DNA from 4 places in the Lactiplantibacillus plantarum genome. Region 4 is predicted to be linked to each of the others. Evidence: predicted binding sites of a transcription regulator. Region 4 holds the regulator's gene; each other region holds the start of a gene.
What was found. Region 4 encodes NrdR, which represses ribonucleotide reductase genes. Its sites were predicted from a motif close to ACACNATATATNGTGT; they were not measured.

Region 1: a site for NrdR is predicted at 5,540-5,555, ahead of E5260_RS11325 (deoxynucleoside kinase). Genes of this name have one in related genera too.
Region 2: a site for NrdR is predicted at 1,633-1,648, ahead of nrdD (anaerobic ribonucleoside-triphosphate reductase). Genes of this name have one in related genera too.
Region 3: a site for NrdR is predicted at 1,900-1,915, ahead of E5260_RS12675 (redoxin NrdH). Genes of this name have one in related genera too.

Annotation. Positions count from the first base shown of each region.
Region 1 covers NZ_CP039121.1:2,385,139-2,393,186, reverse strand. Annotated here, with positions in the region: gene E5260_RS11345 (Rrf2 family transcriptional regulator) at 1-402, shown strand, start outside; gene alsS (acetolactate synthase AlsS) at 588-2,270, shown strand; lysine riboswitch at 2,329-2,510, shown strand; gene E5260_RS11335 (amino acid permease) at 2,654-4,105, shown strand; gene E5260_RS11330 (M15 family metallopeptidase) at 4,451-5,224, shown strand; gene E5260_RS11325 (deoxynucleoside kinase) at 5,607-6,242, shown strand; gene serS (serine--tRNA ligase) at 6,525-7,802, shown strand.
Region 2 covers NZ_CP039121.1:668,529-676,576, reverse strand. Annotated here, with positions in the region: gene nrdD (anaerobic ribonucleoside-triphosphate reductase) at 1-1,568, opposite strand, end outside; gene E5260_RS02985 (lipoprotein) at 2,017-2,490, shown strand; gene E5260_RS02980 (peptide deformylase) at 2,633-3,043, shown strand; gene E5260_RS02975 (FAD:protein FMN transferase) at 3,125-4,126, shown strand; gene E5260_RS02970 (tRNA dihydrouridine synthase) at 4,315-5,319, opposite strand; gene E5260_RS02965 (hypothetical protein) at 5,495-5,689, opposite strand; gene E5260_RS02960 (LPXTG cell wall anchor domain-containing protein) at 6,005-7,264, opposite strand; gene E5260_RS02955 (LysR family transcriptional regulator) at 7,705-8,048, shown strand, end outside.
Region 3 covers NZ_CP039121.1:2,679,885-2,687,932, reverse strand. Annotated here, with positions in the region: gene nrdE (class 1b ribonucleoside-diphosphate reductase subunit alpha) at 1-1,460, opposite strand, end outside; gene E5260_RS12675 (redoxin NrdH) at 1,599-1,829, opposite strand; gene E5260_RS12670 (class I SAM-dependent methyltransferase) at 2,052-2,660, shown strand; gene tadA (tRNA adenosine(34) deaminase TadA) at 2,663-3,169, shown strand; RNA gene ffs (signal recognition particle sRNA small type) at 3,223-3,309, shown strand; gene dnaX (DNA polymerase III subunit gamma/tau) at 3,696-5,405, shown strand; gene E5260_RS12650 (YbaB/EbfC family nucleoid-associated protein) at 5,427-5,735, shown strand; gene recR (recombination mediator RecR) at 5,751-6,350, shown strand; gene E5260_RS12640 (YaaL family protein) at 6,365-6,616, shown strand; gene E5260_RS12635 (PTS sugar transporter subunit IIA) at 6,969-7,748, opposite strand; gene E5260_RS12630 (BglG family transcription antiterminator) at 7,949-8,048, opposite strand, start outside.
Region 4 covers NZ_CP039121.1:1,418,869-1,426,916, forward strand. Annotated here, with positions in the region: gene E5260_RS06475 (Bax inhibitor-1/YccA family protein) at 445-1,161, shown strand; gene polA (DNA polymerase I) at 1,424-4,072, shown strand; gene mutM (bifunctional DNA-formamidopyrimidine glycosylase/DNA-(apurinic or apyrimidinic site) lyase) at 4,084-4,908, shown strand; gene coaE (dephospho-CoA kinase) at 4,918-5,511, shown strand; gene nrdR (transcriptional regulator NrdR) at 5,553-6,068, shown strand; gene E5260_RS06500 (replication initiation and membrane attachment family protein) at 6,090-7,493, shown strand; gene dnaI (primosomal protein DnaI) at 7,497-8,048, shown strand, end outside.

The DNA.
Region 1 (8,048 bases), 970 kb from region 4:
ATTCGTAAGATTATTCGTAAATTAGTAGTGGCAGGACTGGTCACGTCCACCAGTGGAAATAACGGGGGTGTCCACTTGGCACGCTCACCTGAGGACATTTCAATTACAGATGTGGTCGCGGCCATCGAGGGGACGTTGCAGACCTTTCCGAATTATGGTTATTTTGACCGAGTATTTAAGGACGTTGAACCGGTCGCTCATGAAGGGACGAAAGTGGTCAACGGGATTTTTTCGCGAGCGGATCAATTATGGTTAGATTTTTTAGACCAGCAAAAACTGGCGACGTTGATCAAGGAATTATTAGTTGTTACTCAAATCCCAGTGTTGGATTGGACGAATTACTCAGATGATAAAATGGCCCAATTAAATGCGTTGCTTAGTCGGATGCGGGCACATAAGTGAGACGTCGTACAAACTCGATAAAAATTGGGAGCGGTTTCGCTTGGTAAACCAATATTGACGCGCTTTTGCCAATCGGGGATCATTTTCAAAATGATACACTTTATTTCACAAGGCTGAAAATACTGTTATTAAAGCGTTTTTTATGGTATTCTAACAATGAATTTCACAAGATAGAGGGGAACAACATGCCAGATAAGAAATATTACGGGGCCGATGCGATCGTCGACAGCCTTGTAAACCACGACGTTAAGTACGTATTCGGGATTCCAGGCGCTAAGATCGATCGGGTCTTTGAGCGCTTGGAGCACCCAGTCAACCCGAAAAGTCCGCGGTTGATCGTGACGCGGCATGAACAGAATGCCGCGTTTATCGCTGCCGGAATCGGTCGGATTACTGGGAAACCTGGTGTAGTGATGACAACATCTGGCCCCGGTGCCAGCAATTTAGCCACGGGGCTCGTAACGGCAACTGCTGAAGGTGACCCAGTCTTGGCAATTTCTGGTCAAGTTCAGCGTGCTGACTTGTTACGGTTGACCCACCAAAGTATGAATAACGCGGCACTATTTAAGCCGATTACAAAGTACAGTGCGGAAGTTCAAGAACCGGAAAACATTTCGGAAGTGCTCGCAAACGCCTACCAAGAAGCCACAGCTGCTAAGCAGGGCGCCAGCTTTGTTAGTGTGCCACAAGATGTCACTGATTCGATTGTACGCACACCTGTTATTACACCAATCCAGGCACCTAAGTTAGGACCTGCTAGCCCGGTCGAAGCCACGTTATTAGCACAAAAAATCAAAGCAGCTAAGTTGCCGGTCTTGCTAGTTGGGATGCGGGCTTCTTCACCAGAAGTGACGAAAGCAATTCGGAACTTGGTGGCTGCTGCTAATCTACCAGTTGTCGAGACTTTCCAAGCGGCAGGCGTGATCTCACGTGATTTGGAAGCCAACCATTTCTTCGGTCGGGTCGGGTTATTCCGTAACCAACCAGGGGATATGTTACTAAAGAAGTCCGACTTAGTGATTGCGGTCGGTTATGACCCGATTGAATATGAACCCCGCAACTGGAATGCGGAAGGCAAATCCCGTATCGTGGTTATCGATGCAATGCGCGCTGAAATTGATCATAATTTCCAACCGGAAACCGAATTGATCGGTGATATTGCCCAGACGTTAGACTTTTTGTTGCCGTACATGAAGGGCTATGATATTAGCGATAGTGCGCGAGCTTACTTGGGTGAATTACAAGAACGGCTTCAGACGCGTGATTTCGTACCTAATATTGATAAGCAGTCCAAGTTAAATCATCCGCTGTCAGTAATTGCAGCCTTACAACAACGGGTCAGTGATGACATGACAGTGACGGTCGATGTCGGCAGTCATTATATCTGGATGGCGCGTCACTTTCGGAGCTATGAACCACGGCACTTGTTGTTCAGTAATGGGATGCAAACGCTAGGGGTGGCCTTACCTTGGGCAATCGCAGCGGCTTTGGTTCGTCCAGATACGCAAATCGTATCTGTCTCTGGTGATGGTGGTTTCCTATTTTCCGCCCAAGAGCTGGAAACGGCTGTTCGACTGAAGCAAAATATCGTTCATTTGATCTGGAATGATGGCACCTACGATATGGTTAAATTCCAAGAAGAAATGAAGTATGGCGAGGATGCAGCGGTCCACTTTGGCCCAGTTGATTTTGTGAAGTATGCTGAAAGCTTTGGTGCGACTGGCTTGCGGGTAAACCAACCTGCTGATTTGGAAAAAGTGCTTGATCAGGCCTTTGCCACGGATGGTCCAGTTGTGGTGGATATTCCAATTGATTATTCTGATAACAAGGCGTTAGGTAAGACAATGTTACCAGACCAGTTTTATTAAAATTAACATTAGTGACCGGTTGTCAAAAGATGGTCGGTCAGATATAATGGTTGAGTATATCGAAAGAAGAGGATGCGGTTAACAATAGTAGCCGGCTGGAAGTGGGTCACCACTTATGAAGGTCAGTGAACGGGGCAACCGCCGAAATCGATGGATCAGTGACCGATTCATCCGTTGGGCCTTGGTTGAATAAATCAAGGACTGTCGCAGCTAGAATAGTTGCGGGGCGCTATCGACGATGAAATCAGCAATTATGTCAATCAATCTGATTAAAGTCTTTTTGCGCACGTTATCGTGAGGCAAAGAGGCTTTTTATTTTGATTGTGCTAACCTGAATCGGTGTGAACACTTTTAGATATAAATCGATTTTTGGAGGTTCTGCAATGGCAGAAAAACAACATCAGGAAGTGCATCGTTCCTTACAGACGCGGCATTTATCCATGATTGCATTAGGTGGTAGTATCGGGACCGGGCTGTTTGTCGCGTCCGGTTCGGCAATTTCAACGGCTGGGCCGGGGGGAGCATTACTGGCCTACGTTGGTATTGGAGTGATGGTTTACTTTTTAATGACTAGTCTGGGCGAAATGGCAACTTATTTGCCCGTTTCAGGTTCGTTTTCCACGTATGCCACGAAGTTTGTTGACCCGGCACTTGGGTTTGCGATGGGCTGGAATTACTGGTTCAACTGGGCAATCACGTTAGCGGTCGATATTAGTACGGCGGCGATTGTCATGCAGTTCTGGTTGCCATCCGTGCCGGGGTGGGTTTTTAGTCTGATTGCGCTCGTCTTGATTTTTACGATCAACGCGCTGTCAGTCCGGTCGTTTGGAGAAACTGAGTACTGGCTTTCGCTAATTAAAGTGGTGACCGTGCTCGTATTCTTGGTTATCGGTGTCTTGACGATCGTGGGAATCATGGGCGGTCATGCCACTGGCCTCAGTAACTTTACCTATAAAAAGGCACCATTTGTCGGTGGAATTCCAACGATTTTGAGTGTCTTCGTGGTCGCTGGTTTTTCGTTTCAAGGAACCGAATTAATTGGGATCACGGCCGGGGAGTCAGCAACACCGGAGAAAAGTATTCCGGCGGCTATTAAACAAGTTTTCTGGCGTATTTTGTTATTTTACATTTTAGCCATTTTCGTGATTGCGGCGATTATTCCTTATACGTCGAAAGATCTTCTAGGGTCATCAGCGAGCGATATTGCCATCAGTCCGTTCACGTTAGTCTTTAAACGGGCTGGGTTGGCGGCTGCGGCCAGTGTGATGAACGCAGTGATCTTGACGTCCGTATTGTCAGCTGCTAATTCGGGGATGTACGCCTCGACACGGATGTTATATTCTTTGTCATTACAGGGTTATGCCCCCAAGACATTTGGTCGGGTCAATCGTCGTGGGATTCCAATCATGGCATTATTAGGAACGACGGTGATTGGATTACTCACGTTCTTGTCGAGTCTATTCGGTGAACGGATTTATATTTTCCTCGTTTCGGCCAGTGGGTTAACGGGCTTTATCGCTTGGCTAGGAATCGCTATTTCGCATCTGCGTTTCCGTCGCGCGTTTGTTAAGCAGGGGCATCAATTGAGTGAATTGCGGTACCATGCCAAGTGGTTCCCATTTGGCCCGTGGTTCGCCTTTATCTTGTGTGTCGTGGTCATTATTGGTCAAGACTTACATTCATTTGCAACGCTTGATTGGCAGGCTATTGGGGTGACCTATATGAGCATCCCGTTATTCATCATCTTGTATGTCTATTATAAGATTCGCTATCATACTAAGATGATTCCGCTAGACAAGGTTGATTTGACACGCAAACGACACCATCAAGATTAAGCACGCACTTTGATAGTTTGATTAAATGCGGTTGACACTGGGTCAATCGCATTTTTTGACGGCGAGAGTTGGACCTGTCAACTCAAGGCGCGGTCGTATTTTTAGGTGTCCTGATTTATGCTGATAACACTGCTCGCAACAGATGGTCACGGCGGATCGTTATGAGTGGGGGCTTGCACGATTGTAATGATAGCAAGCGGCAAATTGAGGGTGCGCTAATCTGATATCTATGGTAATTTGATAGAATGAGAATATGGAATCATTAAAAATTCGCAAACTTATCCTTAAGAATAGGCTAGTCGGCTATGACTATGCTAAGCTGAAATGAGAAAGGCAGCGAGAGAGATGTTAAAGAGAAATTTGTTAAGAGGTCTAGCATTAGTGTCATTAGCAGGTGTCCTGGCTGGCTGTGGTGCTAGCCAGTTGACGTCTAAAGCGACTAGTAGTTCTACGAGTGCTAAGTCGACGAAGACGCAGACCAAGCGGCAACGACTGATTAGTGCCTTACCGAAAGGCGTTAAATCGACCGATAGCGACTTAGTGGTCGTCAATAAGTGGCATAAGCGCGCTGAGATGACATTTAATAAGTCGAGCGTGGATGGTATTGAAGTCCGTAGTTCTATCGTCAAACCATTGGAAGCCTTTCTAGCGGGGGCAAAAAAAGCCGGCTATCCAGCAACAATCGTGTCTGGGTATCGTTCAGTCGCTTATCAAAAAGAGGTTTGGGATCAGTCGATTCAAACCTATGAGAATCAAGGAAAATCAGCCAAGGAAGCCTTAAAGCTGACTAAAGAATATGTCGCAGTTCCTAGTGGTAGTGAGCATGAAACTGGTCTCGCAGCAGATATCATGAACACGCACTGGTACAGCACTCATGGTAATCAATTATTGTCATCATCCGACAAGAACAAGGGTCAGCAGTGGTTGATTAATCACGCGGCGGACTATGGATTTGTGTTGCGCTTTACTAAAGATGGTAAGCAGTCGACTGGGATTGACTATGAATCTTGGCATTTCCGTTACGTTGGTAAGGCGAGTGCGGAATTCATGACTAAGCACAATTTGACTCTCGAACAGTACGTCAGTTTGCTGCAAGCTCGAGAAAAGGCGGCCAAGTAATAAGCTAGCCGTATTATTGATGGCCCCAATTAATACCATTTATGGCGTACGTTAGGAATTAGCTAGCGTGCGCTTTTAAATTGTCTTCGGTTTAGCAATGTGGGTTCGTCTCAACTGAGTATTATTTGGTCACGACAGATTATGCTGGTCAGAGGCCGCACTCAAAGCTGAAGTGCCACCAGCGCCGGCTTGGGTAGTAACCCAGTGTGTGTTAGTGAGTTGCTTGGATCGCTGACTAGTGCGTCGCAGTTGTGGCTGGTGCGAAGTTTTTTACTGAATTGACTCACCAGATATTGCATTTTAAGACGTGGGTGCGTACAATATGTAGTGTTGCTTTTAGAGATAATCAAAATTTTGACGTGATTAAAAGGAGAGACGCCCCATGCTTGTAATGTCAGGAACAATCGGTGCCGGCAAGACGAGTTTAACGCAGTTAGTGGCTAACCACTTTGGTTCTAAAGCGTTTTACGAGTCAGTTGATGATAATCCCATTTTGCCGTTATTTTATAAGGATCCTAAGAAGTACGCCTTCTTATTACAAATCTATTTTTTAAATAAACGGTTAGACAGTATTAAATCAGCTTTTGCTAACGATCTGGACGTCTTAGACCGGTCGATTTTTGAAGATTCATTATTATTTCATTTGAATGGTGATCTTGGCCGGGCGACGAATACCGAAGTTGACATTTATGATTCATTATTAGATAACATGATGCAGGAATTGCCAGAAGCGTCTCATCAAAAGAGTCCTGATTTACTTATTCATATCAATATTTCTTTTGATACGATGCTCAAACGAATCCAAAAGCGGGGCCGTTCTTACGAACAAATTGATCAAGATCCTGATTTATATAAATATTATCAGACTTTGAATGAACGCTATGACGACTGGTACGCTAATTATGATCATAGCCCGAAGATGCAGATCGACGGGGATCAGCTGGACTTTGTCGCCGATGCGGATGCGCGTAAGGAAGTCATTCGGTTGATCGACGAAAAAGTGGCTAGTTTAGGCTAGTTGCCTTTTTAGAATCAATGTTTTATAGTAGACAGTGAATATTAAACACGGCGCGTTTTTAAGTAGACGTTCAGAGAACCGGTGGGTGGTGTGAATCGGTAGTCGAAACTCCGGCGCGACAATGTGGGCAGGTAATACTGCACGGCACGGCCGTTATCCGTTTAAGGGTGGGATTAATCATGATCCTGAACTTGGGTGGTACCGCGAATCGCAGTCTCTTCGTCCCAATTGGGAGGAGAGACTGTTTTTATTTACGATTAAAAGTGAAAAGGAGACGTCGTTATGTTAGATGTTAAAATGATTCGTCAAAATCCAGATTTTGTAAAAGAACAGCTTGGTCATCGGGGTGTTGCTGCGAGTGACATCGATGATTTATTGGCCGCTGATGAAAAGCGTCGTGAATTGATCGCCAAGAGCGAACAATTGAAGTCGACGCGTAACCAAGTTTCAGGCGAAATTTCACAGAAGAAGCGGAACAAGGAAGACGCTAGTGCCGAAATTGCAGAAATGCAAAAAGTTAGCGCCGATGTGAAGACGTTGGATGAAGAACGGCGGACAGTTGATGCCCAAGTTCAGGATATGGCTGCACATTTACCAAACATGCCCCATCCCGACGTACCAGTTAGCTTGAAAGAAGAAGATGCCGTTGAATTACGTCGAATCGGGACACCACGGCATTTTGACTTTACGCCGAAAGCACATTGGGATATCGGTGAAGATTTAGGCATCTTAGACTTTGAGCGCGGTGCTAAGGTTTCTGGTAGTCGTTTCTTATACTACGTGGGCGATGGTGCTAAACTGGAACGCGCCGTTTACAACTTTTTCTTAGACCAGCACGAAGCTGAAGGGTATACGGAAGTTTTGCCGCCATACATGGTCACTGATGAATCTATGTACGGTACCGGCCAATTTCCTAAGTTCAAGGAAGACGCTTTCCAGATTACGACGCAAGATTTGACGTTGATTCCAACGGCCGAGGTGCCATTAGTCAACTATTATCGTGATGAAGTTATTCCCGCTGAAAAATTACCAGTTTACTTTACGGCCTTATCACCAGCCTTCCGTGAAGAAGCTGGTAGTGCTGGTCGTGATACGAAAGGCTTGATTCGCTTACACCAATTCAATAAGGTTGAAATGGTTAAGTTCACGAAACCAGAAGATTCATGGGATGAATTAGAGAAGTTGACCAACAATGCCGAATCATTGCTAAAGAAACTTGGGTTACCATATCACGTTATTACGTTAACGACTGGTGACATGAGCTTCACAGCTGCCATGACACATGACTTGGAAGTTTGGTTCCCAGAACAAGACAAGTACCGGGAAATCTCGAGTTGTTCAAATTGTACTGATTTCCAAGCTCGGCGGGCGCACATTCAATATCGCGATGACGATGGCAAATTGCAATTCGTTCATACTTTGAACGGGAGTGGCTTAGCTGTCGGTCGGACCGTTGCAGCTATTTTGGAAAACTATCAAAATGAAGATGGGACGGTTACGATTCCAGATGTATTAGTTCCATATATGCACGGTAAGACGAAGATTGAAAAACAAGGTTAATTGAGATGAAGTTAGCGAACTCGCAGTGATGCGAGTTCGCTTTTTTTGCATAATTAATGAGTATTAAAGGGAACTGTCGATTTTAAAATGTGAGTGGAAATAACGGCCGAGTTGACTAAATAATTGCGGGACGGGCAGAATGTCGGGAGAACATTTCAGGCGCAAAAGGGCGAAAAAGCTGGGTTTACTGAAATTTATTCACCTTTTTTTGAAAATAGGGTTTGCTATTTTCGGCTACCGTGCTAT
Region 2 (8,048 bases), 750 kb from region 4:
GCAAAAGCTAACGCGTGCTCGTCTTGTTCCCAGTTCGGACCAAAGAAGGTCGTGCAGACTTCATAAATTCCAATGTATCCCAGTGAAATAGTCGCCCGCTGATTTTTGAAGAGCTCATCGACATTACCACCTGCTGGTAGCCGCTTACCAAACGCCCCATACATGTATAAGAGTGGGGCATTTTCCGGCTTAGCTTCCTTCGTTCGTTCGATACGGTACGCGAGTGCTTCATGACAAGTCGCCATCCGTTCCTCGAAGATTTCCCAGAACAACTGTTGGTCCCCATGTGCGGCTAACGCGATTCGTGGCAGGTTGACTGTCACCACGCCCAAATTCATCCGGCCCGAGTTTACCTCGACACCATTTTCATCACGCCAACCTTGTAAGAAGGACCGGCACCCCATCGGCGTCTTAAAACTCCCCGTTAATGCCTTGATCTTGTCATACATTAAAAGGTCGGGATACATCCGCTTGGTCGAACACTCAATCGCGAGCATTTTAATATCATAATTGGGATCATTCGGACTTAAATTTAACCCCCGCTTCATCGTGAAGATCAATTTAGGAAAAATCGCAGTTCGGTGCTCCTTACCGAGTCCCTTGATTCGAATCTGGAGAATCGCCTTTTGAATTTCTCGTTCAATCCAACTAGTTCCTAGACCAAAATTGACCGTGGTAAACGGCGTCTGGCCCTGTGACGAATATAACGTATTGATTTCATACTCAAGGGCTTGCATCGCGTCATAGATATCTTTTTTAGTTTTGGCTTTCGCATAAGCTTCCCGCTGATCAGCAGGGACCCACTTTTTCGCATCAGTCATATGTTTTTGATAGTTGATTGCCGCATAGGGAGCCAATAATTGGTCGACCCGGTTAGCGGAACAGCCACCATACTGTAATGAAGCCACGTTGGCAATGATCTGCGCCATTTGCGCTGTGGCCGTTTGAATCGACCGGGGTGAGGCAACTTCGGCGTTCCCAATCTTATACCCATTTTTGAACATGCCGTCAAAATCAATCAAGCAACAGTTCGTTTCAGGCGTGACTGGTGAATAATCGAGATCATGCCAATGGATATCGCCACGCAGATGCGCCTTAGCCACGACATCTGGTAGCATCTTCAAGCCCATGGCGCGACTTGCAGCACCGGCTTCTAAGTCGCGTTGCGTGTTAAAAATCGTACTATCCTTATTTGCATTTTCATGCACAACGCTGGCATCGCGCTCAAACAACTTTTCAATCCGTCCTTGAACATTAGTTGCTGCCGCAAACCGCTGCTGTTCAGCTTCAAAGTAATCCTGATATGCCTTAGCTGCCGCGGTCAGGCCTTGCGCATTCAAAATCTGCATCATGGTACTACGTAGCTCCCGAGTATCAATGTTGTCAGCATCTTGATACTGGGCAACAAGGGCCTGCTTGACGACCCGTACCTCGTCATCAGTCGCTAACAACCGTCGTAAGACAAAGTCAATTTTATACGGATGAAATTTCGTTTGTGCGCCACCCCGCTTTGTGACGGTCAGTGGCCGTAATTGGTCTAATATATCGTTAGTTGTCGTTGTTAGCATCTTAATTCCCCACTTTTCAAAGTCATTGATTGAATACAATTGATAGTGCGTTCTGTTTGAATCAATACTATATATAGTAGCTCATTTCCATTAACTTGCCCATTGCCAAAATTAACTGTCACCTTCAGTTGTGTACACCAAATCGCTTTAATCGTCCGGTTAGTGCGTCTTTGGAATATTTAAAAAATATTTTTTATACTGTTTTTTATCTAATATCAGAATATTTAATCAATCTCGTTAACTACCGAACCAACCTTGATACGGCTTGCTTTCAATATTTTTCACACGCCATAAACCGAATTTTAATTCGTTAAAAATTAAGCTGAACACAACCAAGTTGTTGTAAACTGATTAACTTATGACTATTTTGTTTAACTCATGCGGCGGATTCGCTATAATGAAATTAAGTCCTCATTGAGGGATGTGGACATTGGAGGAGAGAATAATTATGCAAAAAAGCAGGGGAATAATCGTTGGCTTGTTGTTGACAGGGCTACTGACAGGATGCCATTCTGCCACTGACACACAAACGCCCACCGTTCAACCAGCAACATCAAAAGTCAGCGCCGTTCGCTCAGTCACGACTCGGGATTTCTTAGGTCGCTGGGTCAGCGCTAGACCAGCAATGAGTCTGTACCTCAGTACCAATCATCAAGTTGCTTGGTTCCGACGCGGACATACGCCCATTCGTAGTCGCGCAACGTTAACGTTAAGTGATACACGTGCCACGTTCACAATCGATCACAATGTTGCAAAACTGACCCTCAACGACGCTAATCAAATGACCATGAATTATCAAGGGACTAATATCGCACTGATTAAAGATCCAAATTGGCAGCCTGAACACAACCAGGTTCCCACCACAACTAATGACGCCTTAAAGGCGGGCACCTTAACGCCAACATTTAAATTGTCGTACTAATTGAAGGCCACACCACATTTGCACGTTGACTTGTGTGAGTGTGGTGTGTTTTTTAGGGCCTGACAACTAGCGAACGGCTTGCTTCTGTCAACCGTGCTCTCTATAATTAAATTAATATGACTAATCAATGGAGGAACATCAAATGATTCGACCAATTGTGCATGATCCCGCCGCGCTTAGTGTCCCTGCTGACTTAGCAACCCCTGCAGACACTCAAGTCTTGACTGATTTACTGGATACCCTCGCCGCACACACCGATAATTGCGTTGGAATGGCCGCGAATATGATTGGGGTCAACAAACAAATTATTGTCGTGCAACTCGGTCCCTTTGCAATTGCAATGATCAATCCGAAGATCATTGATCATCACGGCACTTACGAGACTAAGGAAGGCTGCCTGTCCTTACCTGGTGAACGTCCGACTAGCCGCTATCACCAAATCACGGTGAAATATAAAGATCAACACTTTAAACCGCAACAACAACGATTCAACGACTTCACAGCACAAATTATTCAACACGAATTAGATCACTGTGCAGGGAAACTGATTTAATTGTGCCTACTTCTAACTGAGCGGGAATAAATGTTCAGTTTGCTGAACTCGTTGATATTTATGAAAGATAGGACTGGTTTTATGACAACTTTAGCTTATAATGGCGAGACAGCAATTCCTGCACTCGCTCAGCAGCGTCGACACCAAGCTCATCACGCGCTCGGTACCGACATTGATTTGACCCTTTTTGGTAGTGATAGTGACCAGTACCTACAAGCTGCTTGCGATCTTATCGACCAATATGAAGACCGCTTGACTGTCAACCGGACTGTTTCTGAGGTCATGGCAATCAACCAGGCGGCGGGCCAACACCCCGTTCAAGTGAGCGCCGCCACCTATACACTCGTTCGGCAAGCTGTCGAACTCAGTCGACAACATTTTGGTTTCAATGCGTTGATTGGTCCGCTCGTGAAACTCTGGCACATTGGTTTTACTAACGCGCACGTCCCTGAACAGTCTGCAATTAACGAACGATTGGCCTTGATCGACCCCGAAGCCGTCATTTGTAATGACGCTGATTTCAGTGTGCTTCTCAAGGTCACGGGAATGGAGCTGGATCTAGGCGCAATTGCCAAGGGCTACATTGCCGACCGCATTCAAGATTACTGGGAAGCATTTGGACAGCGGGCCGGAATGATCAACCTAGGTGGTAATCTGTTAATGGTGGGGACGTCCCCACTTCATCCGGATGGGCAATGGCGCGTTGGTATCCAAGATCCCACCACTGACCGCGGTAACGCGATTGCCAGCGTTACGATTGGCCCCTGCTCGGCCGTGACCAGCGGTATTTACGAGCGGCACCTTGAATTTAACGGCCAGTCCTACCACCACATCTTAGATTCGCAAACGGGTTATCCCCGACAAAACGACCTTGAAAGTGTCACCGTTTTCTCGAAAGCTTCCATTGATGGTGAAATCGAAACGACGCGGCTCTTCTTTGCGGGCCAACCGATTCCCGATTGGGCAACTCAGCGACCCGATATTTACGGCGCCATTTTTGTGACTAAACAGCGTGAGCTTCAAATCGTTGGCTTATCACCTGAACAAGTTACCTTACTCGATGACCGGTTTACAATAATTTAGACCACAAAATAAGCTAGGTCCTCCAAGAAATTAACTTCTTGAAGGACCTAGCTTATTTTATGGTCCACTTACAGGCTAGCATTTAATTTGCAGTTGACTTTAGATGCGGTACGTTCGACATTAAAACCATTTTAATCAAGCACAGCTAAATGGCAAAAATATAGCCGTTTTAGTTAAAATAACGCGACCTAATCCGCTGGTAGCTTAGCCTCTAAGCGATCAATAATCGCACGGACATCATCCGTTGTCTTCGTCTGCATTAATTCATTGCGCAATTCGGCCGCATGACGCATACCGCGAACATAAATCTTAAAGAAGCGTTGAAGCGGTGCGAAATGCCCTTGTAGACCTAAGCCAATAAATTGATCATACAGATCTACTTGATACCGTAACAATTCTAGCATGTCACGCGTTGAATGAGGCTGGGGAATCGGTTCAAAAGCGTATGGGTTCTGAAAAATACCGCGGCCAATCATGATACCATCGACTCCTGGATGGGCTTTGGCAAGCTTCAGACCAGCCTGATAATCCAGGATATCCCCGTTAATTTGTAATAGCGTCGCTGGTGCCAAAGTATCACGCATTTGAACTAAATTATCAATTAACTCATAATGCGCTGGTACCTTGCTCATCTCCATCTTCGTGCGCACGTGAACCGTTAACACGGGAACCTGCTGTTGCAACAAAAATGGAATCCAAGTCTCGTACTCATGCACATCGTCAAAGCCCAACCGCGTCTTAACACTAACGGGAAGCTCTGCTTGACGTGCGCCCTCAATCACTTCTTTGGCACGATCAAAATGTCGGATTAAATCACTACCACTATGATTTTTAATGACCGCCATATCTGGGCAGCCCATATTAAGATCAATGGCTTGATAACCTTGATTCTTCACTTCATGGGCCGCTTTCGTAAAGTCCTCACCACTATTGCCCCAAAGTTGAACGATTGGTCGGGGCGACTCGGCCTCATCAACATATAGTCGTCCCCGCGTTGTAAACTTAGCCTTCGGGTGGGTAATGCTTAACGCATTCGTAAATTCAGTATAAAAGACATCGGGGGCCGCAGCGCGCATCACGACCCGGCGAAAAACGGAGCCGGTCACGGCTTCCATCGGTGCTAAACTAAAAAACGGTCGCTGGGCGGCCTGAGCTTTGGCCGCGATCCGTTGCCAATATGGCGACTGCGTCATAGTTATTCATTCCCTTCTAGATAATAATCACTTATCCATAATAGCGGTGTTCCACGTTGAAGCGCAAGTATTTTGGCGGCCGCACTGATATAATTCGTCAATCACAAGCCAAAATAAAAGTCCGGCGTTAACCGGACTCGCAATAATAGCTAAGTTGATAAGTTTAATTGTCGCTTTAACGAATTAAAACCAGTGCCCACAGCAATAGTCCAATAACGAGTACCAAGTTTAACAATTCCATCCGCAAATCAGCGAACTTCAGTGAGCTGAATGAGATACCGGCAGTTGTATCCATATATCGGAAGAAAATCCCACTTAAAACTAAACCAACTAACAATACAAATAGAACCATCATTCCCGTCATCATCATCACAAACTCAACTCCTTATTTAGTAAAATTCTTGGGCTCTTTGAAACCATGTTTATAGTAGTTCAGCAGCTACTTTCAAGCAAGTATTTCCGGCCGAAAAACTGGCGTTCTTAGCATATTATTATTAACTAAACGATACCAATCATTCCCAGCAAAAAAGTTCTTTCAGGAACAACTAAAACTCCGAAAGAACTTTTTTAAATCGCCATTAATTCCGCCGTCAACTTAGTCGCTCAGACTAAAGTAACCGATTGGACTAGTCTTGCACTTCGAAATAATCATTGAGAAATCGAATTGTGCCCACACACTTGTTAATTAATCAGTTGTTTTATGGCGCCGTTGTTGCTTGCTAAAACCAAATAAGCTAGTTGCGGCCAATAATACGAAGCCCAATACGGTCAAAACTCGATTGGTTTGTTCACCAGTCTGTGGTAACGTGGCCGTTTTAGTTGCGGTCGTTGGCACCGTCTGCTGGGTCACTGGCTTAGCCATTGCCGGACTCGTCGTCGTCCGCAATACCGTTGTGGCTTGTCGTGGCTGCGTCGTAACAACCCGCTGCGCTGTTGGGACGGAAGCTGAACTTGACTGATTAAGAGTGGGCTTGGCCGGGGTCGCTTGTGGTGCCGCCGACTGATTAGTGCTGGTTGACGTGCCAGTTGAATGACTAACGACTGGTCGTTCGCCCACAGGTTTTTCAGTCATTGGCTTTTCGGCCGCTGCTGTTAAGGTTGCCAAGGTCCGGGCGCGCACGGTCGTTAATCCAGCTTGAGCTTGGGACAATTCCCGCTGTGCAGTAACGACCTGATCTTGAGTACCCGCAACGCGCTGCAACTTAGCTGTCACCGCTGCTTTCGCCTGATTAACTGCTGCTTGGGGCTGAACAATATCATAATCTCTTTGTGCCATTTGGAAGTCGCGGCTCGTGCCACTGACTTCAATTTTGGCGTTGGCTAATTCTTCTTCTGCCATCATCACGTGCTCATTAGTCTTATCAAGGTTAGCTTGTGCCGCTGTTAACGTCTCTTGCACCGTTTTCAGCTTTGCCTGAGTAGTTTGTAACGTGACTTTGTTGGCCGCACTGTTATCCTTATCGAAGTTGCTCTGGGCTACTTGAACAGCAGCTTGTGACTTAGTCACTGCCGCTTGCGCCGTCGTTACCGCAGTTTGGCTTGTCTTTTTAGTTGCCAATTGTTCATCAAGTGCTTTCGTTGCCTTGACGTGCCGGTCAGTGGCTGCTTGCTTAAGTACGCCCATATGCGTCTGAATCTTTTGATTCTTGGCTAACATTTTGTTGGCAGCGTCTAACGTGGTTTGCGCCGCTTGCAGATCACTCATAGCCGTTTTGACTGCCGTAGTAGCCATGGTTAATGCTTGCACCGCTTGCGTTACCTGGTAGTGGGCCGCCTTAACAGCTGGGTTATTTTCGACCTGACTTGCTAAACTGACCGTGCCATTCATCCTTACTGCCTGACCGGTTCGAGTGTTAGATTCGGCTGCATGTACCGTCATTTTCTGGGCCATGATGCCCCCTGTTAACATGGTGATTCCCATCACTATCTTAAGCGCTTTTGACATACTAAACTAATCCCCTTTTAAAAAGTATTGCCCAGCCATGACCAGCATGATGATCAATATGAAACTGCTGGAACTATTTCATTTTGCCGGATTCAATTTCAAAAGCAAGGAAAGCTAGTGATTCAGCGTATTTGTAATCACCAACCACTCAACAACTTTCATCCACATCACCAAAATAATTATATCTAGATGTCATTACTGCCTCCCTCAACACGAGTCCCCATCCACAATTAAACGGTAACGAATAATCATCACCGCTAACAAATGTTAACCCGCACCATGATTTTATTAGTGACCCATTCTCAATAAAAAAAATAACTAATATTTCGATTACCGTAGCGGCCTCACAATATTGATACTAATTTATACCGTTACTTAATTAGGCGGGCCTCGCCATCGGTGTTAGAATAGAATTTAACCTAAAGAAAAGTGTGACTGCTATGACCATTAATGACCTCCAAGCATTCGTGATGGTGTACGATTTACGCCACATTTCTAACGCTGCCGTAGAACTCCACTTATCACAATCGGAATTGTCCAAACGAATGCGAGCCCTTGAGAACGAACTGAACATTAAACTACTAGATACACACAACAAGCGCCGTCTACAAATCACGCCAGCTGGTGAAACGTTCTATCATCATGCGCATAAAATGATTACAGACTATGAGACCATGATGCACGATTTGGCACCGAATCGGCCAACGACATTTGCCAAGCTCATCATTGGCGCCATTCCAATCTCAGGTCAATATAACATTGCCAAAAAGATCGCCACTTTTGA
Region 3 (8,048 bases), 1.3 Mb from region 4:
AAGTCAACGGCTTCTTTACTGCCGTATTCCATCTGATTCTTCGCGAAAAAGGCATGGAGCCCCATGGCACCTAACCCAATGGTATGGGCTTGACGGTTCCCTTTTTGGATGGAAGGAACGACGTCGACGTTAGAGTGGTCAGTAACAAAAGTTAACGCGCGCACCATGGCTTCAACAGAATGTCCAAAGTCTGGAGAGGTCATTAAGTTAACAATGTTAGTCGAACCAAGGTTACAACTAATATCAGTTCCCAACTTCTCATACTGTTGTTGGTCATCAATTAATGATGGGGTTTGCACTTGCATCACTTCTGAGCACAAGTTACTCATCACAATTTTACCGTCGATAGGATTTTCGCGGTTCGCGGTATCAATGTTGACGACGTATGGGTAGCCAGATTCTTGTTGTAACTTGCTGATTTCATTTTCAAGGTCACGCGCCTTGATCTTAGTTTTACGGATGTTCGGGTTCTTAACCATATTGTCGTATTCTTTGGTGACATCGACATATGAGAACGGTACCCCGTATTCGCGTTCAACGCCGTAAGGACTGAAGAGATACATATCAGCGTCAGCCTTGATCAACTCGTAAAACTTGTCGGGTACGGTGACACCGAGTGAAAGCGTCTTGAGCCGAATCTTTTCGTCGGCGTTTTCCTTCTTAGCAGAAAGAAAGGCAATAATATCTGGATGAAAGACACTAAGGTAAACGACCCCGGCACCTTGACGTTGACCTAATTGGTTAGAGTAGGAGAAACTGTCTTCTAATAATTTCATGACGGGTACGACCCCACTAGCAGCGCCATCGATATGCTTGATTGGATCACCGGCACCCCGTAAGTTGCTGAGGTTAATACCGACCCCGCCACCGATCCGAGAAAGTTGTAACGCGGAGTTAATCGTCCGGCCGATTGAGTTCATATCATCGGTCGATTGAATCAAGAAGCAAGAAATCAATTCACCACGCCGGGCCCGGCCAGCATTGAGAAAACTGGGGGTGGCTGGTTGATAACGTTGGTGAACGATTTCGTCGGCCAGGTCCATCGCCAAGTCTTCATTACCATCAGCAAAGTAGAGGGCGTTCATTGCCACACGGTCAATAAAGTTTTCCAAGTAATAGTCGCCATCATCCGTCTTTAAGGCGTATTGGGCATAAAATTTGTAAGCCGCCATAAACGTCTTGAAGTGGAAGTCTTGCGACCGCAAGTAATCGTAAAGTTTTTCGATAAAGCTAAAATCATACTTATCAATGGCAGGGGTTTCCAAATAGTCGTGTTCACGTAGGTAGTCAAAGCGCGCCTTAAGACTATCAAATTTCATCGTGTTCGGTTCAACATTTTGTTCAAGGAAAGCGGCAAGTGCCTCCTGATCCTTGTTGAGCGGAATCTGATTGTTAACGGGAATATTGATCTCATTATTTAAGTCGTAATACGTGACGTCTTTTAAATCTTTTAAGGTCATAAGGAATCCTCTTTCTATCAGTATAATTGTGGCTGGCAAAATCGACGACCCACAATCAGTAGGTTGATGATTGTGGGTCGTTTATCATATTTTAAAGGGTAAACCAGCTATGTAACCACGCAAAAAAGCGTGAACAAACTAAACAGCTAATTGTTTTAAAGCATCCGGACGGAAGCCGGCAATGCTGTCTTCGCCATTGATTTCAACGACCGGAACAGCATGGAAACCTTGATTCTTCAGGTAATCGACGTATTCAGGATTCGTATTGATGTTCTTCTCTTCAAAGGCAATATTGTGCGCCGTGAGGAACTTCTTAGTCATCTTGCATTGCATGCAGTTGTTTTTAGTAAATACAGTAACTTTTTTCATTTTTCATCATCCTAACTCGTTTTTCTGATAAATTTAGTATACAACATGTGGTGAAAAAAACAATCAAAAAACACAACATCTAGGGTGTGGTAAAAATCACAAGCCCTAGATGTTGTGTTAGTGTCAGCTTTTAACCGACTAAAAAGTTTTTTAAATTATTTGTGGTTCACTCGCTGAATCAGTTATCATAGATATAGACCAGAAATTTAGAGGAAAATAAATATGACCAACTATTATTATACACACAATCCGGATATTGTGCATGATGAAAAGCAATGGAATTTTGAAATTTTTAATCACTCGTTTAAATTTACGACGGACAACGGTGTCTTCTCCAAGCGTACCGTGGATTACGGCTCACGAACACTACTTGCAGCGTTTGATCCAACTGATTTGCCAGCGGGCCCAATGCTAGATTTGGGAACCGGATATGGTCCCATTGGGATGGCGCTCGCGTATCAATCACCCGAACGAACGGTTGATATGGTCGATGTGAACGAGTTAGCGCTAAGCTTAGCGCGTAAAAATGTTGCTTTGAACCAAATTACGAATACCAATATTTTTACGTCTGATGTCTATCAACAAGTGACCGCGACTAATTACGCGGCGATTGTCACCAACCCACCGGTGCGCGCAGGTAAGGCAGTGGTGGATGCGATGTTAACGGGGGCCGTTTCACGGCTAGTCGTTGGTGGAACACTCACCGTCGTTTTACAGAAAAAGCAGGGCGCACCATCTGCGAAGAAATTGATGCAAACGACCTTTGGTAATTGTCAGGTGATTAAGAAGGACAAAGGGTATTACATCCTACAAAGTGTAAAGGAGGGATAGTCGTGACGGAACCAACAGCGGAAGACTGGATGCAAGAAGCATTACATGAAGCGCGGATGGCCTACTTAATTGGCGAAGTGCCGATTGGGGCCGTGATCGTTCACCAGGGTGAAATTATTGGCCGTGGTCACAATTTACGGGAGCATGGTCAGGATGCAACGATGCACGCGGAAATTATTGCGATTCAGGAAGCTTGCGAATATTTGCATAGTTGGCGATTAGCCGATTGTCAGCTATATGTCACCTTGGAACCATGTTTGATGTGTAGTGGGGCTATTATTAATGCACGGCTACCTGAACTCTACTTTGGTGCCCGTGATCCCAAGGCTGGCGCCGTTCGTAGTTTGTATCAGGTGATGGATGATACCCGGTTAAATCATCAAGTAACGGTTCATGAACGCATCTTGGCACGTCCGGCCGGCGAGATGTTGGAAAACTTCTTCCGTGGGATTCGTAAACGGAAAAAGGCGGCTAAAAAAGCACGACGTGAAGCTGCTGAAAAAAATTAGGCCGATGGCTGGTAATTGTGGCGCAAATCATGTATTATAGTATTTGCCGCAAGGCCAAAAGGCAAGGGTGGATTTACGAATCGTGTCAGGTCCGGAAGGAAGCAGCACTAAGTTTGCTTCATCTTGTGCCTTTTGTTTTTATGAAATGTAACAGCTCTTAGCCATTCGGTTGAGAGCTTTTTATTTAAATTAAATATTGAGTGCTAGTTTTGAACGTGCTGATAGGTTGGTTTATTTTTATTTACCTATTATTCATAGTAGTAATACGTTATTTGGGTGATGCTTTTCAGGCTGATAGTTAAAGCCACTGCTTGTTGAAGGAATAACTAAACGCCTAACAAAGGTGGTTAAAGGCCTGGGCATCGACTCGTTGGCAAGTGCGCTTAGATGCTTAATTTGTATAACCGACACTGATTGTTAGTGGAAGCAGCACAACCAGGAAGCTAACTGTTCAGGACGTTTAAACAATGGCTTATAATAAGTAATGATAACCAAAGTATGACTGATGTAAGAAAGGAAGAATCGCATGTATCGGGCACTATATCGGGTTTGGCGTCCCCAACGCTTTGATGAGATTGTCGGGCAACAGATGATTACCCAGACACTAAAAAATGCCATTATGACCCACCAGACGAGTCATGCGTATCTGTTTACCGGTCCCCGGGGAACTGGGAAAACGTCGGCAGCAAAGATTTTTGCCAAGGCAATTAACTGTCACCATCTTGTTGATGGGGAACCTTGCAATGAATGTGAGACTTGTACGGCGATTACCAAGGGGCAACTAAATGATGTCATCGAAATTGATGCGGCTTCTAATAATGGCGTGGAAGAGATTCGTGATATTCGGGACAAAGCGAAGTATGCTCCAACGCAAGCGGACTATAAAGTCTACATTATTGATGAAGTTCATATGTTATCGACTGGCGCGTTTAATGCGTTGCTCAAAACGCTAGAAGAACCCCCGGCTAACGTTATATTTATCTTAGCGACAACGGAGCCCCATAAGATTCCATTAACGATTATTTCACGGACGCAACGGTTTGATTTTCGGCGGATTACAGCTAAGGATAGCTACGATCGGATGGTGTACATCCTCAATGAGAAGGATGTGACCTATGATGAAAAAGCGCTACGCGTCATTGCAGCGGCTGCTGAAGGTGGAATGCGGGATGCTTTAAGTATTCTGGATCAAGTAATTTCGTTTGGGGATAACACGGTTACGTTGGATGATGCGTTAATGGTGACGGGAAGTGTGACCAAGCAGTTGCTGGCTAACTATGTCAGTGAGGTCACCGACCATGATACGAAGCCGGCACTAGAGACGATGCGACAAATCTTACAAGAAGGTAAAGATGCGAACCGTTTCATTGAAGATTTGATCAGTTATACGCGTGACGTGTTACTCTATCAACAGGCCCCTGAAATGGTCGATAGTGTGGCGATGGGCGAGGATGATCAACAATTTGAAGCATTTGCCAAGCAAATCGATGCTGAAGTCCTGTACCAAATGGTCAAGACGTTGAACGATATTCAACAACAAATGCGGTTCACGACGCACCCCGACGTTTATTTAGAAGTGTTGACGGTCAAGTTAGCTCAGTTGGATGGTCAAGCGGCCGTTCAACCGGCCGTTCAACCGGTAGCTGCGGCAACGGTCAATCCTAAAGATCCCACTGTGCATAAACTGGCACAACAAGTTGAACAGTTGCAAAGCGAGGTCAAAACGTTACGTTCTCAAGGTGGTAGTGTCACTAAACCCGTACCGGCTAAGCCGCGGTCGAGTAATGGCCCGGTTGTTAAGAAGGTTAATGTCAGTCAGATTTATCCTATTCTGGGAGCGGCAACGAAGAATGATCTCATTAAGGTGCGCGATGTTTGGACTGATTTGATGAACATTTTGAGTGTGACGCAGCGGGCCCTAATGCACGTGGCCCAACCAGTTGCGGCCAGTTCAGAAGGTGTTGTGGTTGCGTTTGACTATGCGTTTGTTTATCAAAAAGCGATTGATGACCAGACCTTGATCGATGCACTCGGAAATGGTTTGGATCGGCTGATGGGACAGGCACCCAAGATTGTCTGTGTGCCTAAAGAACAGTGGCCACAAATTCGTAAGGATTATTTGGCCACTCACCAGCCAGGAGGTGCAACATCAGAGCAACAAGCACCGGCCAAAGAACCGGTCGTTGAAGAAGCTAAGAACATGTTCGGTGATTTAGTTGAAGTACAGCCGGACTAAAGACGAAAGGAACTGATAATTATGATGCGTGGAATGGGCAATATGCAAAGTATGATGAAACAAATGAAGAAGATGCAGGCGCAAATGACAGCCGAACAAGCGGCTTTAAATGAACAAACCTTCACGGGTGCGGCGCCAGACGACATGGTCAAAGTCACTTTTACTGGTGATAAGAAGATGAAGGATATTACGATTAACCCTGATGCTGTTGATCCTGATGATGTGGATATGTTACAGGACTTAGTCGTTGCTGCGGTGAACGACGCGTTGACTAAGGTCGATGAACAGACACAAAGTACGATGGGAAAATATACTAAGGGATTACAGTAAAAACGAGGTAAGTACATGCAGTATCCAGAACCAATTGCTAAGTTGATTGATAGTTATATGAAGTTGCCCGGCATTGGTGGCAAGACTGCGACGCGGCTGGCGTTTTATACAATTGATATGAACGGTGATGACGTCACCGAGTTCGCTAAGTCGCTGATTGCGGCCAAACGGGACCTGCATTTTTGTAGTATTTGCGGTAATATCACCGAAGATGATCCGTGTGTGATTTGTAAGGATAAGTCGCGTGATCAAAGCACCGTTCTGGTTGTTGAAGAGGCCAAGGATGTCATGGCAATGGAAAAGATTAAGGAATACAACGGGCTGTATCACGTCTTACATGGGGTATTGTCACCCATTGATGGCAAAGGTCCGGAAGATATCAACATTGCCAGTTTATTGAAACGGCTACAGCAAAATGAAGCCATCAAGGAAGTCATTATTGCCACAAATGCCACGCCTGAAGGTGAAGCAACAGCGATGTACATCTCGCGGTTAGTTAAGCCGGCGGGGATCAAAGTGACCCGATTGGCGCACGGCTTGTCGGTTGGTAGTGATATTCAATATGCGGATGAAATGACCTTATTCAAAGCAGTTGAAGGTCGCCAAGAAATGTAATTGGAGGTGCCACCATGTTTAAACGTAAACAGAAGATCAAGCATCCCAAGGAAGTTTTTGATGAACAGTTATTGTCGACCCTGAATGCCGCTAAGTTGGACTGGGACCGTGCGAAGCAGAACCAAGAAGCGGTCTATGATAATAATACGAGTGAACTAGTTACGCAGACCGCCTTAGCGCGTGCTAAGTATTTATATCTGTATCGTGAAGCACGTTTACGTCAAGTTCATGGGCAGACGATTCAGCGCTCGGTCATTGATAAATAGACTGTTAGTGATTTAAGAGATAACTTGTTTCAAAATAAAAATGTGTGAGGCTTTTGCATAATAGCCTCTAGGCAAATAAATAGGACGAGCAACCGGATTTTGTTGTTCGTCCTATTTATTTATCAACTTGCATCTTTAAAGGGCTTTTTACGAAGTTTAGAGTCTTGCAATAACAGATGATTCTTTAATGGTAGCACGTTGTTCAATAATGTAGGACATGATGTAAGTCGAGGAACACTGCATCCTTTTCTGCTCTTTAGGCAGTTGCTCTTTGTGTGATTCTTTGTAGAGCATGGGACAAGGTGTAACTGAATTATCAAAAAGCTGGGCTTTTACGGAACTCTATTGAGTCTTAATTTGGAAAGCAAGAATCATAAACCATTTGTGCATTGGTTGCGTTCTCAATATTTGCTAACCAATGTGGCTGTTGAAGTAGCTTTACCAACTGTGATAACGCTAAAACATGTTCTGCAGCATCTATTGGAGCGAGTCCGATAATGACATTTATTCTTTTAGCGTGCTTAGTATTTTCATCGTAAATTTTAATTGGTTTTTTTAAGACCAATAGAGACATACCAACTTTTCGAACCCCATCCGCTGGTCGTGCATGGGCTAGCATTACACCATTACCAATGACCATGTAAGGGCCATGTTCTACAGTTGATGCAATAATTGTGTCAATGTAGTGTCGATTAATATAGCCTTTCTTAAATAAGGGAGTAAAGGCATTAATAATTGCATCTTTCCAACTAAGATCGTCCCGTTGGCTAATCAGTATGTTATCAAGTGAGAGTAGTTCTTGTAGGCCAATGCTATTTGTTAATGCAGTTTCTGGAGTTGGTTGGTTTTTGGCGAGTAAATTTGATAACGCAGATTCAAGAGCTACTGGATTACTAATACGAGCATAATCACCGATTATATCCATTAGATTGGTAACGGTCAGTGCATTGTGAGAGGATCTTTTAATGATTTTTAGTGATATCAGTGCTTGGTTAATTTGTTGCCATTGTATCTTTGTGGGAATTGGTGCAACGACAATTGTTGGTACAGGGTAACTATCTGTTAATTTAATAGTGCTAATAATTAGTTTAATGTTTCTGGAATGACTGTTTTTAAGTTTGAAAACGCTCATAGGCTCCGAAAATTTAACATTAGGGTATCGTTGACGTAATTCTTCGTGTAGAACTTTCGAGGTTCCAATGCCACTAGAACAAACTACGTCAACCGCGTAATCTGGTTTGTTTTCTTTTCGTAATATGCCTCCGAAATAAATTGCGACGAGTGTAACTTCTTCATCTGATAGTCTCTGGTCAATTAGGTCTTCAAAGGGTTTTAGAGAAAGACGTGTAAAAAAATCAATTCATTGTACTGCTTCATAATTATGCTTAAGCTAGGTTGTTTAAACGTAATTTGATACTTAACACGATAGTAA
Region 4 (8,048 bases):
GCAAGTCAATACTAGTGTGGGACTTCTTATTTAGAAAGTTATGTATGACGCCGCCCGCCCCTAAAAAATCTTCCCCGGATGTCCCGCAAAAAGTCCTACCGATTGAAGTTCTATTATAAACGCTTATGGTGTCCCATTCCGGAAAATCCTAATGTAGCGGTAATCCATTAAAGACAATGATTGAATGGAATTCACTTAGACATAAGAAATTCTTATTAAATTCACAGGCACAAACTATTTTACCTTCTTTGACTAATTTGATAGACTTAAGTTAAGAAAGTTGAGGTGACTGATTGAGATGGCTAGTCATAGGCAAATGATTGACAAACTAGTGTGGTGTTGTTACTAGCGCAGTCCGCGTTAGTAACGATGCACAAACTCAATTTTTAATCTTAACTCGGAAAAAGTAACGAGTAGTCAATTTTTAGGTGAAAGAGGGATTTTATGAACAATTTTCAAAATGACCCACAACCACGGACCATCAACACACAAGTTGGCCTCCGTAGTTTCCTAACTAAAATGTATGGGTTTATGACAATCGCCGTGTTAGTTTCGGCCTTTACCGTTTACTTAGCGATGACCACGTTCCAAGCACAAATTAATGCCGCCTTTTCACAACACCCATTCATCTTCTTGATGATCTTCATTGTCAGCATGTTTGTGATGATTGGTGGGATTCAAGTCAACGCGACACGCAATCCAGCGATGAGCTTCACCTTACTGATGCTCTTTGCCATCATCTTTGGGGTTGAAATGTCAGTGACCTTGTCCTTATACACGGGTGCCGTTATCACCGGTGCGTTCGTTGCAGCTGGAGCTGTATTTGCGACCATGGCGGTGATTGGGACGACGACTAAGCGTGATATTTCACGTATTGGGACGCACTTGATTGCAGCTTTAATCGGGTTGTTTGTCGCTTCACTGGTCAATATGTTCTTACAAAGTGCCATGATTAGTTACATCTTTTCATACATTGGTGTATTGATCTTCGCCGGCTTATCCATGTGGGACGCTAACCGGATGCGCAACATGTATTTACAATATGGTGACCAGGTTTCATCGACTGGTTTGGCCGTTACTGGGGCCTTACAATTATACTTGGACTTCGTTAACTTGTTCCTCTACTTCGTCCAAATCTTCGGTGGCTCAAGCCGCGACTAATCATTAAGATAATTATTAAGGATTATGACCAAGATGTCATAATCCTTTTAATTTACCGAAAATGAGTTATTTCACGGGTTTTCGGTGGACCGAACTCCCGTTTTACTTAATTGTTTGGTACAATTATAAGGGTAAATAATTAGTCGTTCAGCCTGTACTGACAGGCGCTGCGAATCAGACCGTCAATCGAGTGGTATTAATGGTCTGAGTGACGGATTTTCATAAAAATGATGATTTAAATTAAGAGATGGGGAGCAAACTAATGGCAAAAAAATTATTACTGATTGATGGTAACAGTGTGGCATTTCGGGCGTTCTTTGCGTTGCATAGTCAACTGGAACGGTTCGTAAATCCAGACGGCCTGCATACCAACGCCATTTATGGCTTCAACACAATGCTTGACCACATGATCAAGGCAGTCGAACCCACGGATATGTTAGTGGCTTTTGATGCGGGTAAGACCACGTTTCGAACAGCCATGTACGATAATTACAAGGGTGGCCGGGCTAAGACGCCCAGTGAGTTTTCTGAACAAATGCCGTATATCAAACAGCTATTAGACGCATATGGTATCAAACATTATGAATTAAAAGACTACGAAGCCGATGACATTATTGGTACACTGGCCGGTCAAGCGGATCAAACCGGCTACACCACGACGGTCGTCACTGGTGACCGTGATTTGACGCAGTTGACGACCGAGCATACCACGGTGGCCGTGACCGTTAAAGGTGTTTCTGAAGTGGAACGCTATACGCCGGCGCACGTTGAAGAAAAGCTGGGCATCACACCGGCACAAATTATTGATATGAAGGGGTTGACAGGTGATACCTCGGATAACTATCCGGGTGTCACCAAGGTTGGTGAGAAGACCGCCCTTAAATTACTCAAACAGTATGGTACGATGGAAGGCATTTATGAAAACATCGATGCCATGAAGCAGAGCAAGATGAAGGAACATCTGATTGAGGATCGCGAACAAGCGGCGCAAGCTAAGGTGCTAGCAACAATCAAGCGGGATGCGCCGATTGATGTTCAATTGGCTGATTTATCCTATGATGGCCCGGATCTTGACCAGCTGGCCGCGTTTTATCAGAAGATGGACTTTCAATCATTTTTGAAGAAATTACACCTACAGTCGGACGAACCAGCAACGCCCATTGATTATACCGTCTTGACGAAAGCTAACCTGACGGAATTGCAACAATTTACCGACCACGTGGACTTTTACTTGGAGATGCCAACGCCAAACTACCACACGTCGGCCTTTGCTGGCTTTGCCATCGGAGCGGATGATCACTGGTACATCAGTCGGGATGTGGAATTATTAATGCAACCGACTGTGGCTGACCTCTTGAGTAGCACAACGATTACCAAGGACGTTTTTGATATGAAACGCACGACGGTCGGGCTTAATCGTTTGGGTATTCAGCTAGGTAAAGTCGACTTTGATCTCTTACTCGTTTCATACTTATTAGATACAAATGATAACAGTAACGACTTGGGAAGTTTAGCTGAGCAACACGGGTACACTGACTTGCCGAGTGACGAGACCGTTTATGGTAAGGGCGTTAAGCGTGCCATTCCTGAAGATGATGACGTCTTCTTTAGTCATCTCGCCCGGAAATTGGCCGCAATCGCTAGTTTGAAGCCACAGTTATTAAAGGAATTGGCAGCCAATGAGCAGGATCAACTTTACGATGATATCGAAAAACCGATGGCTAATGTCTTAGCTCAGATGGAAATCGCCGGCATTACGGTCGACAGCAGTCGACTTAAAGCCATGGGCAGTCAGTTTACAGAACGGTTGAGTGAAATTGAACAGACGATTTATCAAGAAGCCGGTGAAGAGTTCAATATTAATTCACCTAAGCAACTAGGTCACATCTTGTTTGAAGAAATGAAATTACCCGTAATCAAGAAGACCAAGACAGGGTATTCTACCGCCGTAGACGTTCTAGAAAAGTTAGCACCGGAAGCACCAATCGTCGCTAATATTTTACAATATCGGCAGATCTCGAAGATTCAATCGACCTACGTTATCGGTTTGTTAGATGCCATTCATTCTGCTGATCAAAAAGTGCATACGCGCTACTTGCAAACGTTGACCCAAACTGGCCGGTTATCGTCCGTTGATCCAAACTTACAAAACATTCCGGTGCGCTTGGAAGAAGGACGTAAGATTCGACAAGCCTTTGTTCCTAGTCATGAAGGTTGGCAGATTTTCTCGTCTGATTATTCGCAAATCGAATTACGGGTTCTCGCGCATATTACTGATGATGAAAATATGCAGGCCGCTTTTAAAGCGGGTGATGATATTCATGCCGCAACGGCCATGCGAATCTTTCATTTGAACTCAGCTGAAGAGGTGACGCCAAATATTCGACGGCAAGCCAAGGCGGTTAACTTTGGAATCGTCTATGGAATTAGTGATTACGGCTTGTCACAAAATATCGGCATTACGCGTAAACAGGCTCGCAGCTTTATTGACGCTTACTTCAAAGAATATCCGGGTGTCAAAAAGTATATGGATGAAATTGTCCAAACGGCGAAAAAACAAGGTTATGTGGAAACCATTTCACATCGACGCCGGTACTTGCCAGATATTAATTCCAAGAGCTTCAACCAACGCTCATTCGCTGAACGGACAGCCATGAATACCCCCATCCAAGGGAGTGCGGCTGATATTATCAAGATTGCGATGATTAAGATGCAAGATAAGTTACAGGCTGCGGGTTTGAAAGCAACCATGCTGTTACAAGTTCATGATGAATTGATTTTTGAAGCGCCAAAAGAAGAAATTCCAGTTTTAGAAAAATTAGTGCCAAGCGTGATGGATTCCGCCGTACAGTTAGCCGTACCGTTAAAGGTTGAGAGCCACTACGGTGATACTTGGTACGATGCAAAATAGGGGGAACCACCATGCCTGAATTACCTGAAGTTGAAACTGTTCGTCGCGGCTTAAATCGTCTGGTTAGCGGGGCAACGATTGCTAGTATCGAGGTTTTTTGGCCGAAAATTATTAATAATGATGTCGATAGTTTCAAACAGCGTTTAGCCAACCAAACGATCCAGACCATTGATCGGCGGGGGAAGTATTTGTTGTTTCGCTTTAGCAATGGTCTGACGATGGTGTCGCATTTGCGGATGGAAGGCAAGTATAATGTTGTACCGCGTGGTGAAGATCAAGGTAAACACACGCACGTGATCTTCCATCTGACCGATGATCGTGATTTGCTGTACAACGATACGCGTAAGTTCGGGCGAATGACGCTCGTGCCGACCGGTGAAGAAAACACGGTGGCGGGATTGCGGACAATTGGCCCGGAACCCGTTGCTGAACAGTTAACACTGGCTTATATGACGGCCACTTTTGGCAAGTCGAAAAAGATGATCAAGCCACTATTGTTGGATCAAAGTAAGATTGCGGGCATTGGGAATATTTACGCGGACGAAACGCTATGGATGAGTAAGATTCATCCAATGCGGCCTGCTAATTCACTAACTACTGATGAGATTGCAACATTGCGCCAAAACATTATTGATGAAATGGCGATGGCAATTAAAGGTCACGGCACCACTGTTCATTCATTTTCAACGGCATTTGGTGAAGCCGGTCAGTTTCAAAATCACTTACACGTCTATGGTCGTGAAGGGGAACCTTGCGAACGGTGTGGCACAATTATTGAGAAAATCAAAGTGGCACAGCGAGGGACCCATTTTTGCCCGTTAGAACAACGGTTGTAGGTGATCAAGATGACAAAGTTGATTGGATTGACTGGTGGCATTGCCACTGGTAAGTCGACTGTTTCTAAGCTGCTGGCAACTAAGTTACCAATCGTTGATGCGGATAAAATCGCGTGGCAGGTTGAAGGGCCAGGCCAACCGACGACCCAAAAGATTGTGGCGCACTTTGGTCAGCAAGCAGTGCTGGCAGACGGGCGACTGAATCGGCCATGGCTTGGCCAGTTGGTTTTTAACGATGCTCAAGCTTTACAAGACTTAACCGCAATTACACGGTTACCGATTCAGTACGCGATGTTCGAAGCGATTGTCGCGGCAAACCAGCAACAGCCCGACGCAATTATTTTAGATGTGCCGTTGTTATTTGAAAGTGGCTGGCAACATGTTTGTGATCAAGTGTTGGTTGTGACGGCATCACCCGCCGTAGTATTGCAGCGGTTGATGGCGCGTAACCACTTATCGCAACAGGCGGCTCAGGCACGAATTGACAGCCAAATGCCACTTGCACAGAAGGTCGCAAGGGCTGACGTTGTCATTGATAACGGGGCCAACATTGATAAAACTAAAGCAGCCGTGTTAAAATGGCTGAAAACTATTACTAAATAAAGAAAAACTGATTGTTAGTTGTTACAAGGGGTGAGAAGTCTATGCAATGTCCACATTGTCATCATAATGGCTCCCGCGTGGTTGACAGTCGACCAACTGATGATGGTCGCGTGATTCGACGGCGCCGGGAATGCGAAAACTGTGGGTTCCGGTTCACAACATTTGAACGGGTCGAAGCCACGCCATTATTAGTCATTAAGAAAAATGGTGCCCGCGAAGAATTCAATCGTGAAAAAGTCTTGCGCGGAATTATTCGCTCGGCCGAGAAACGACCCGTTAGCATGGAAACCATGACGGGCGTCGTTGATGATGTTGAAAATAAGGTCCGGTCACTGGGCGAAAATGAAATTTCAAGCCAAGTTATCGGCGAGTATGTCATGGAGCAATTGGCAGATATTGACGAAATTTCGTACATTCGTTTTGCCAGTGTTTACCGGCAATTCAAGGATATGCACGTCTTCTTGAATGAACTCCAAGATATGATGGAGCGTGATAAGGTCAAACTGGCAAAACCGTCAGCGAAGACGACCCACGCACCTAAACGAAAAAAAGATTAGTTAAAAAGAATGGTGAACAACATGCCAAATGATGAACCCTTAACACCCAAAACTGGGTTAGTGGTCCCGCAAGCACCAGCGCTCAGTGCGGCGCAACAAGCTGTATTGGCGGAATTATACTTGCCACTGATGGGGCCATTGGCATATAGCTTGTACGCGGCGTTACGTAGCTTACAGAGTAGCGAGAATGAGCTGAGCAATCGACGCAGTCACGCGGAACTGCTGGGCATCCTAAATGTGGACTTGCCGACGGTGTTAGCGGCTCGGCGTAAACTTGAAGCAACTGGCTTGTTGCGCAGCTATTATCAACAAGATGAATTGGGTGCCATGTACATTTATCAATTACAAGCACCATTACTGGCGTTACAATTCTTTGCGGATGATCTATTGAGTGTCCTATTGTTAGATACGGTCGGTGAGTTACGTTATCAACAACTTGCTGGCGATTTTGCAGCACAGCCGATTGACTTGACGGCTGCCAAAGACGTGACGGCAAATATCTTAGATGTGTTTCACGTTGATAGTCAAAAAGTTACGACGCCACCTCTTTCAGTGCAAAAGGTGCGCGCCCAATTGGCGGCCAATGAACCGGCCGAGGATCACTCGCCCGTGCTCAGTGACGATGACTTTGACTGGCAACTGTTGGGGCAAATTTTGAAGCAGAACTATGTTGATCTCAAACAGGTTGCGAGTTCACGGCAACTGATCATTACGGAAAGTCGGGTCTACGGCATCAGTGAGATTGAGATGGCTAAGTTAATCAGTGAAGTGGCTAGTTTAACAACGGGTCAGTTTGATGAAAATCAATTGAAATTATTGATTGCGCGGCGCTATGAACGGCCCGCAGTTTCGAGTCAGCAGGTCGCTACGGAAGCAACGGTTGCAACGACGACCACTAAGGATAACAAGGCTTCAGCACAGCTCTCAACGGCTGAGCAGCAACTCGTGACGTATGCTAAGCAGACAGCGCCGTATGACTTTTTATCAGCTTTGAAGCAGGAGAAACATGGTTTTGTGACGAGCGGTGAGAACCGACTAGTTCATGATTTAATTGGTCGGGGGGTATTACCCAATGCCGTCATCAACATGGTGATCTACTACTTATTGCAAAATCGGGAGTTAGCTGCCCTTAATCGTAATTTGCTAGAAACAGTCGCCAATGATTGGCAACAACACGGCATTACGACGCCGGAAGCGGCTTTGATGTATTTGAAGCAACGTAAACAGCCGAAATCAACACCAACACGGCGCAAGAACAATCGACCGACGCGTAAGGAGATTATGCCAAAGTGGGCCCAACAACAGCAACAGACTGAGAGTGGTAAGCAACCAGCTCAGACCGGTAAACAAATTACTGCTGCCCAACGCAAACAGCTTGCTGATCGACTAGCAAAGCTTGAGACAAATTCGGAAAAGGAGGACTAAAACATGGAGAATATCTCAGAAACACTCCGGACGTTAATGAATCGGAAAAACTTGAATCATCGGTATGAGGCGTTAATGACAGCTGTGTACCAAGATCCAGATGTTCGCCAGTTTTTAGCTGCTCATCAAAACGAATTATCTTCGGATGCGCTAGAACGTTCAGCGGCTAAATTATATGAATTTTGTGAAGAGAAACGTAAAATTGCGCGGCACGAGCCAACTCAAGCACCTGGGTATCAGCCGACATTAGTGATGAGTAATCACTTGATTGACATTGCTTATCAGCCAACACCACAAATGCAAGAACAGCAAGCTGCTCACGCATTGCAACAGCGGGTTCGATCAATCAGCATGCCGAAAAATATTCAGACGGCGGACTTAAAGATGTATGATCAAGATGGTGACCGGGCGACAGCATTAATGGCAGCACTTGATTTTATTGATGCCTATACACAAGCGCCCAAGCGTTTTCACCGGGGCTTATATCTCTACGGCTCATTTGGTGTCGGTAAAACTTATTTACTCGGTGGGATGGCGAACGCGTTGGCAGCTAAG